2 regions of the Arthrobacter sp. B0316-1-20 genome follow, and region 2 is predicted to be linked to the other one. Evidence: riboswitches for the same ligand, from Rfam matches in the RefSeq annotation. Region 2 holds a riboswitch; the other holds the start of a gene.
The links. A riboswitch is a leader RNA that binds a small molecule or an ion and turns the genes downstream of it on or off. The one in region 2 is predicted to bind cyclic di-AMP.
Positions count from the first base shown of each region.

Region 1: linked by a shared signal. The riboswitch ahead of AC5RW2_RS00740 (C40 family peptidase) and the one ahead of AC5RW2_RS13465 (M23 family metallopeptidase) in region 2 are both predicted to bind cyclic di-AMP.

Region 1 covers NZ_JBNHHC010000001.1:152,453-156,865, reverse strand. Annotated here, with positions in the region: gene AC5RW2_RS00750 (MFS transporter) at 1-526, shown strand, start outside; gene AC5RW2_RS00745 (LysR substrate-binding domain-containing protein) at 602-1,534, opposite strand; cyclic di-AMP (ydaO/yuaA leader) riboswitch at 1,784-1,948, shown strand; gene AC5RW2_RS00740 (C40 family peptidase) at 1,952-2,860, shown strand; gene AC5RW2_RS00735 (MDR family MFS transporter) at 3,242-4,413, shown strand, end outside.
Region 2 covers NZ_JBNHHC010000007.1:92,783-97,195, reverse strand. Annotated here, with positions in the region: gene AC5RW2_RS13480 (FAD-binding dehydrogenase) at 1-493, opposite strand, end outside; gene AC5RW2_RS13475 (GlcG/HbpS family heme-binding protein) at 872-1,273, shown strand; gene AC5RW2_RS13470 (HNH endonuclease) at 1,445-2,059, shown strand; cyclic di-AMP (ydaO/yuaA leader) riboswitch at 2,200-2,373, shown strand; gene AC5RW2_RS13465 (M23 family metallopeptidase) at 2,378-3,304, shown strand; gene AC5RW2_RS13460 (aldo/keto reductase) at 3,411-4,355, opposite strand.

The DNA of each region.
Region 1 (4,413 bases), on a different contig from region 2:
CTGGGCCATCTCCTATGTGGTGGACGAGGTCGGCCTGGACCGGACGAGCGTCCTCAACGTCAAAGCGTTGGGCGCGGCGCTGACCGTCGTCGCCATCTGGTTTGCGGCCCGGCACAGCGACAAGCTCGGCCGCCGGCCGGTGATGCTGATCGGCATCACCGCCGGTGCGGTACTGGCCTTCCCCATCATGTGGATGCTGGAGCTCGGGACGCTGTGGCTGTTCGCGATCGGGCTGTTCCTGGCCAACGGAGTCATCCAGGGCACGATCTTCGGACCGTTCGGGGCGTTCACCGCCGAGCTGTTCCCGACCCGGATGCGCTACACCGGCGCCTCGCTGGTCTACCAGCTCTCCTCGACGCTGGGCGCAGGTTTTACCCCCATGATCGCCAGCGGGCTGGTGCTGGCGGCCGGCGGCGAGCTGTGGCTGGTGGCGACAGTCTGGGCCGGCGCGTTCGTCCTCGCAGGGCTGTGCATCTTGGCGATCAAGGAAGGAAAGGACCAGGACCTGACCGCGGAGAACATGTAGTTCCTCCAGCCGTGCCGTAACGGGCATGCGGCGGCCGTTGCCCAAGGCAGCGGCCGCCGTCGCGGTTAAGCGGGATCACGCCGTCGTGTGCTCATCCCAGCCGCTCGCCGCAGCGCCGCCGACCTCTGCGCAAAAATCCAGGAATGCCCGCAGCCTGAGGCTGGGCCGGGTGACGCTGGCGTAGGCCACACAGATGTCGCTGTGACCGACCGGCCCGTCGATTTCCACCGTGGCCAGGGGAAGCCCGTCGTAGCTGTGATTGCCCGGCGGCCGCTGCACCAGCACGGTGTAGCCGAGGCCGCGCGCCACCATGCCCCGCACCGCCTCAAAACTTGACGAACGCCAGGCAATCTTCGGATCCAGCCCGGACAACCGCAGATTGACCAACTGGTTATCGCGCACGGTGGGGATGTCCAGCGAGACGAAGTCCTCTTCGGCCAGCTCGGCGAGCCGGACGCTTTTGCGCGAAGCCAGCGGGTGGCTTGCAGCCAGCAGGACGTAGGGCCGGCCTTCCTTGACGGTGCGGGCCTGCACGCCGGGCAAGAGGTGCCGCGTATGGGTCAGCACCGCGTCCAGATAGCCCTCTTGCATCCGATGCTGCAGCTCGGCGGCCTCGCCTTCCTCCATGGTCACGGTGAGGCGCGGATGCGGCTTGATGAACCGTTCGCTGATCACCGGCACCCAGAAGGCGGACAGGGTGCTGTAACAGCCGATGGCCAGCGGGCCGACCAACCCCTGCTGGCGCTCGATGATGCTGTTCTGCACGTCGTCGGCGTGCCGGACCAGGCTCCGGACGTCCCGCAGGAATTGCTGCCCGACGCCGGTCAGGGCGATTCCGCGGGACCGGTGCCGCACCATCAGCTGCGCGCCGACGATCCGCTCCAGCTCTGTCAGCGCTTGGGACATCGCCGCCTGAGAGATGTGGCTGGCGGCCGCGGCGGCCGAGATTGAGCCGTGGTCAGCGACTGCAACAAAGTACTGAAGCTGTTTAAGCGTGAAGTCCACCACTCTGCCAGCGTACAAGTTAGCCCGCAGCGACTGCTTAATCGGCCGATTGTTGCGCCCGATGTACCGTGACGGACGCGTGCAACGGCCGCCTGGGGGTTGCTCGCTCCTGACCGAAAGATGGCTCTCAGGTTATCCACAGGTAAATTTCAGGGCTTGGACAGTTACCGAACCGTTATGTAATGTTTTCAGCACGTCGGCGATCATGCGCCGATGTCCTCGGAGGGTATTGCCTAGCTCTGCCAGCCTTTCCGAGTTCGTTCGCTAGACATCTGGCAGAGGCGGGGGACCCACATTCCGGGCCCCTCTTGGGGCTCTTGGGGTTAAGTCGTATGGAGTGCTTACCGCGCTGCCGCACGGCCGGGTGACTCCCACCCGAACCCGACAGCTTACCTCGCAGGCATTGGGAGAGGTATCTTCTTGCTGCTCAAAAACAATCGCGCACGCCACCGTGCCACCCCGGTCCGCAACACCACCGTGGCCGGTCTGTCCCAGGCTGTCTCGTCCCGCGCCGGAACCGTCGGCCGCGGCGCCGCCGTCGTTACCGCCGCCGGTGGCCTGATGCTGGGTGCCGGCCTGCCGGCCAATGCCGCCGCCGATGTCACGGTCCCGACCTACGGCGCTGCCAATGCAACGGACACCGTTGCCGCTCCGGCCAACGCCGGCTTCGAGGTGGAGCGCGCTTCCGTTACCAGCTCGGCCGCCGACGCCGGTGCCGCTACCGGTGCCACCACGCACACCGTGGTCGCGGGCGACACGGTGGGCACGATTGCCGCCCAGTACGGCAAGAATGTGCAGGACGTGCTGGCCATCAACGGCCTGGGCGCGTACTCCATCATCTACCCGGGCGACCAGATCGCGCTGACCGGGTCCGTCCAGTCCGGTGGCGGACAGGCAGCGCAGGGCGGCGGCGGAGCCGCCACGACCCTGGCTGCGTCGACCGACGCCGCGACTGTCTCGCTGGCCAGCGCCGACATCAAGCCGGCCTCCACCGGTGGCAACCAGAGCATCGTGGACATCGCCCTGTCCGCCCAGGGCACGCCCTACGTCTGGGGCGGCACCTCCACGGCCGGCTGGGACTGCTCCGGCTTCACCCAGTGGGTATACGCCCAGGCCGGCGTGGACCTCCCCCGCCTCAGCCAGCACCAGGGCGGCGCCCTGACCCCGACCAGCAACCCGCAGCCGGGCGACCTGGTGGTGCAGAACGGCGGCGGCCACGTGGGCATCTACCTGGGCGGCGGCAAAATGATCAGCGCCCTGAACCCGAGCCAGGGCACCATGGTGCACAACGTGAACGCCATGCCCGTTACCGGTTACTACACGATGTAACCACCCCTAAAACTCCTGGACCGGCTATTCCCCCAACGGCCGGTCCGGGATCACAGGGAAGCCTCGTCGGCCTTGCGCCGGCGGGGCTTCTCCTCTTTTAACCCGTAAGCGCGACTTTCCCTCCACTTTAACTACGCGGCGGGAGTCCTCTTGAAGGGGACCGGTGGGGGAACCATTTGGCGCGCCCCCCTCCCCCGCAGGAGGCGGTTGCCGCCCGGCGGCGAGCACCGGCGTCGTTGTTTATTCGAGGTTGACCGCCGGGAATAGGAGTCAGCGGGGGCAGGTTAAGCTGTTACTCCGCCTGCGCCCGGCGATCTTGGGCTGTTCCGGCCGCCCCCAACAGCACGATTTCCACTCGAGGATCTTCCCGTGAATAAAGAAATGTCGACGAACAGAGCCTCGGCACGGCCCGGGTCTGCCACGGGCAGCGGGCTGACGGCTGATGAGACGCGCCGGAACCGGCGCGTGATTGGCATCCTGTTGGTCTCTGCGTTCGTGGTGATCCTGAACGAGACCATCATGTCCGTGGCGCTGACCGAGCTGATGGACGACCTGGGCATCAGCGCCCGCGCGGCGCAGTGGCTGACCACGGCGTTCATGCTGGCGATGGCCGTGGTCATCCCGGTGACCGGATTCCTCCTGCAGCGTTTCACCACGCGCCAAGTTTTCACCGCTTCGATGGCGCTGTTCTCCGCGGGAACGCTGCTGGCCGCGCTGGCTCCGGGGTTCGAGGTGCTGCTGGTGGCCCGCGTGGTCCAGGCGTCGGGCACCGCGATCATGATGCCGCTGCTGATGACCACGCTGATGAACCTGGTGCCGGCCGAGGACCGCGGCAAAACGATGGGCAACGTCTCGATTGTCATATCGGTGGCGCCGGCCATCGGCCCGACCATCTCCGGCATCATCCTCAACACCTTGTCCTGGCGCTGGATGTTCTGGCTGGTGCTGCCGATCGCGCTGGCCATGCTGGTGGTGGGCAACCGGCGGATCCAGAACGTGACCGAGCCTCGGCCGGTGCCGCTGGACCTGCCGTCCGTGGCCCTCTCCGCCATCGGCTTCGGCGGGCTGATCTACGGCCTCAGCCAGGTCGGCGCGGGGCACGGAACAACGACGGCGGGGCCGGGCACGGGTGCCGCCATGTGGGTTGCGTTTGCGGCCGGCGGCGTGGGGCTGCTGGTATTCCTGCTCCGTCAGGTTCGGCTGCAGCGCTCGGACAGGGCGTTACTGGACCTGCGGACCTTCCACTCCGGCAACTTCTCCGTGTCCGTCGGGCTGATGGCTGTCAGCATGGCCGCACTGTTCGGCACCATCATTTTGCTCCCTATATATATGCAGCAGGTCCTGGGGCTCGAGCCGCTGCAGATCGGGCTGATGCTTCTGCCGGGCGGGCTGTTGATGGGCCTGCTGGCCCCGGCCGTCGGGCGGCTCTATGACAGGTTCGGCCCGAGGGTGCTGCTGGTGCCGGGAACGGCGGTAGTCAGCGCCGTGCTCTGGTTCTTCTCCACGGTCAGCGAGGACACCGCCCCGCTGACGCTGCTGGCGGCGCACATCGT
Region 2 (4,413 bases):
GGCGAGCGAACGGTTCCACGATGCCGGGACCGGTCCCCCACGTGATGTGGAAGCGGGGCACCGAATTGCCCGGTCCGCTCGCTTCGTAGCCGCCGCGTTCGGCCCAACCGACCACCGGGAAGATGCGGTGTCCGCGCTCGCGCAACCACGCCCGCTTCTCGCCCGCGGCGAAGTTCACGTAGGCCTCAGCCCAGCGGCGCGGCCAATAGTCCTCCGGCCGGTCGAAGCCAGCGGTGCCCAGCCAGTCCTGCCAGGCCAGTTCCACAGAATCCTTGACGCCCAGCCTGCGCTGCTCCGGTGAATCCACCAGGAACAGGCCGCCGAAGCTCCACCAGGCCTGGCCGCCCAGATTCGCTTCCGATTCCTGTTCCACCAGCAGCACGTGGCGCCCGGCCTCGGTCAGCTCGGCGGTGGCGACCAACCCGGAAAGCCCGGCACCCACCACAATGACGTCCGCGCCTGCGATCCGGTCTGACGCTGCGTTCGCACTCATGGAGTCCACCCTTGCGGTTCGCGTTCAGGCCCACAAGGGTCCGTGCGGATTGACCGCTGGAACGCCCGCAGGATTCGCTGCTGGATTGGCCCTAGCCAGCCCGGCAGCAAGAGGGCTACGGTGGCTCCTACCTACCCCTTGGCTCCGGTCCGGAGCAGAGAGGATCCTCCATGAGCAGCAATCACGCGTTCGCTCACAAGGAGACCGACAAGGTCGATGCGATCGATAGCGACTAGTCGTCAATCCGGCAGACATTCGCTTGGAGGACGCACCGAAGGGCTACGCGGATTTCGACGCCGGTGTCGCCACCAGTACATGCTCAATCCACGATGACATCACTATGGGTCCGCCCCCGCGGCCTGCAATCAAGGAGCAAACATGGACACTGTCACTCTGGAAGATGCGCGTCGGGTCATTGCCGCCGCGGAGGCCAAGGCCGCGGAAATCGGCCAACCAATGAACATTGCCGTGGCCGACGCCGGTGGGAACCTGGTCTCGCATGTGCGGATGGACGGGGCTTGGCTGGGCAGCATCGACATCTCGATCAACAAGGCCTTCACCTCCCGGGCCTTCGACATTCAGACCAAGGACCTGGGCGACAACGCACAGCCGGGCAACCAGTTCTACGGCATCCACGCCAGCAACCATGGCCGGATCATGATCTTCGCCGGCGGCCTTCCACTCTCCCGCGACGGCCACGTGGTGGGTTCGATAGGCGTCAGTGGCGGCTCCGGTGAGCAAGACCAGTCCGTGGCCGAGGCTGGAGCGGCCGCGCTGTAAGTCGCACCGGTTCGGGCCTCCGGGCCGCCGCAAGAAGCGAGCACACTCTCGCGGCTTCAAGGGTGTCCGGCAGTAAGCACCGCCCGCCGGGCAGGAGCCATGGAATTCACAGGGTGCCCCGGCTAGCTTAGGCGGATGGACTCGCGGAACGTGGGGTCTTCGGATGGGTTTATGTCTGAACTGGGGATGATCTACTGGTCGCGGCGGATCACGCTGTGGGCCTTCGTGGCGGCCTTGGCTTGGCTGGCCTACGCCCTCGTCTCGGTCCTGCTCGGTACCGGGCTGATGACCGGGGTCCGGCTGTTTCTCGCTGGCGGCGGCCCCGAGCCGTTGCTTCAGGAGTCTTGGCCCGTGCTGGGCTGGATGGGGCCGCCCGTCGTGTTCTTGCTGGCTATCGGCATTGCCGCCCGCATCCGCCGATCCCGCGATCTGCGCCGCCGGGATCCGCTGCGCAAATTTACCAAGGAGCAGCGCCGCGAAGGCTTGGCGCGTGCCGGCGGCCAATGCGAACTCGAGGTTGGGCGGGACCGCCGTTGCCCGAACCCAGCCACCACCGGCGACCACTTCTTCCCGTGGCAGAAAGGCGGGGCCACCGTGATGACCAATTTTGCGGCGGCCTGCAGGAACTGCGACCGAAGGAAAGGCACCTCGATTCCTTCTCCGCAGTCCCGGCGACGGCTTGAAGAACGGCGGTCCAGCTACTTTCCGACCGGTGTTCCGGTCCAGGCCGGTGAACGCAATGAGATATCCGGCCGTACGCACACGGCAGCGTGGCTGATGGGCTGAGCGGCAAACGAAAGCGCTTCTGGTGACAAGGAACACGGATAACGAAGTTGTAACGCTGCGTGTCGCTCCAGTAAATTGGAAGACGTTCCTACTATAGGGGTAGGTGCCAGGTCCGCCCGTCGAACCCTGCCGGCGGACCCTAAGATATCGAGCTTTATGTCGAAGGCAGGGGCGGAGGAACCACTTACGGTGCTTGGGGGCACCTTGGGGTGAAGTCCTCAGAGGCAGGCTAGCTTCCCGCAGCCTTGCCGGCAGGACCGAGTGAACTCTCGCTCGAATCCGACAGCTAACTTCGTAGGCGCACGAGAGGAATACCCTGTGAACACCCCTGTCCGCGGTCGTCGCCGTTCCGACATCCGTACGTCGCCCCTTGCCCAGATCTCCCGCCGTACCGGCGATCCCAGTGGCCGCCGCCGGGCTGAAACGTCCGATCCGGCTCGCTCAGTTGCCCGCAAAGCGGGCATTGCTGCCGCAACTGCCGGCATGCTTGCCGTGATTGCCATCCCGGTGGCCCATGCCGGCGACTCGGACGAGCTGGTTCGCACCGATCGCGTTTCCAGCAACAGCACGTTCAGCGTGACCGCTAAGGATGTCGACCTTCGGTTCCTCCGAGCCGACATTTCCAGCAAGGCCGCCGAAGAAGAGACCAAGGCCACCGCCGCATCCGCCGATAACAAGAAGGCCGATGAAGCCGCTGCCAAGAAGGCTGCAGCGGACAAGAAGGCAGCCGCCGACAAGAAGGCCGCCGCGGACAAGAAGGCCAAGGCCCAGGCTGCCGCTAAGAAGAAGGCAGCCGCCATCGCTGCAGCGAAGAAGGTTGACGCAGCCAAGGCCAAGACCGCCGGTTTCGCGACCGGCAGCCTCGAGGCCCCCATTCCGAACATGAACCAGACGTCGGGCTTCGGCTACCGCATTAATCCGATCACTGGCGCGGCCGGCGAACTGCACACCGGCATCGACTACGCGATGGGCTGCGGCACCCCGGTCAACGCTTCCGACGGCGGCAAGGTGGTTGAGGCAGGCTGGCAGGTGGGCGGCGGCGGAAACCGCATTGTGGTCCAGCACAGCGGCGGCTTGAAGACCACCTACAACCACCTGCAGTCGATCGGCGTTTCGCTGGGCCAGAAGGTCGCCCAGGGCGAGCGCATCGGCGAGTTGGGCACCACCGGCAACTCCACCGGCTGCCACTTGCACTTCGAGGTTGTGAAGGACGGCCAGACCGTGGATCCGGCCGGCTGGCTCTAAGCCCCCAGCAACGACGGCGGAGCTTCCGCCACCCCGACGGCGATGCCCACCTATACGGTGGGCATCGCCGTCGCTCGTTTTACAGGCGTCGTCAGAAGCGGAGCGCTCAGGCGAAGGACTGCGAGGCCTGGTCCAGGGCAGAAATTTCGTCGGCAGTCAGCTCCACGTCCGCCGCAGCCATCAGATCCGGCACCTGCTGCGGCGTCCGGGCGCTGGCCAGCGGCGCGGTGATACCTGGCTTGCTGAGCAGCCAGGCGAGCGCCGCCGTCGTCATGGAGATTCCGCGGGAGGAGGCGACCGTTTCCACGGCGTCCACCACCGCAAAGCCGTTCGCGGTGAGGTAATCCCCCACCATGCCGCCACGCGGGCTGGCGTCGGCGTCGTCGTTGCTGTGGTACTTGCCGGTCAGGAAGCCAGCGGCCAGTGAGTAGTAGGGGAAGACCGAGAGGTTGTGCTCCCTGGCCAGCGGTGCGTAGCCCTGCTCGTAGTCTTTGCGGGCCACCAGGTTGTAATGCGGCTGCAGTGCCACCGGCAGCGCGAAGCCGTTTTGCTGGGCGATGGCGATCCACTCGGCGATCCGCTCCGGGGACAGGTTGGACAGACCGACGTGGCGGACCTTGCCCTCCTTCACCAAGGCATCGAAGGCAGCGGCCGCCTCGATCAGCGGCGTGCTCTCGTCGTCGTAATGGGCGTAGTACAAATCAATGTAGTCGGTGCCCAGCCGCTGCAGCGACGCGTCGGCGGCAGCGGCGACGTTCACCGCCGAGAGGCCCTGAAGCTCCGGGTGCCCACCGACCTTGGTGGCAATGACCATAGACTCCCGGTTCTTCCGCTCGGCCATCCAGCGGCCAATGATGTGTTCGGACTCGCCGCCGGTGTTTCCTGGGACCCAGGCGGAGTAGCTATCAGCGGTGTCGATGAAATTGCCGCCTGCATCGGCGAAGGCATCCAGGACCTGCTGCGAGCCGGGCTCGTCGGAGGTCCAGCCGAAGGTGTTGCCGCCCAGCGCGAGCGGGAAAATCTTGAGGTCCGAGGTGCCGATCAAGCGCATCGAGGGTCCTTTCGAAATGGATAGGCTGCGGATCCTCGTCCGCCGCATCAGCGTTTAA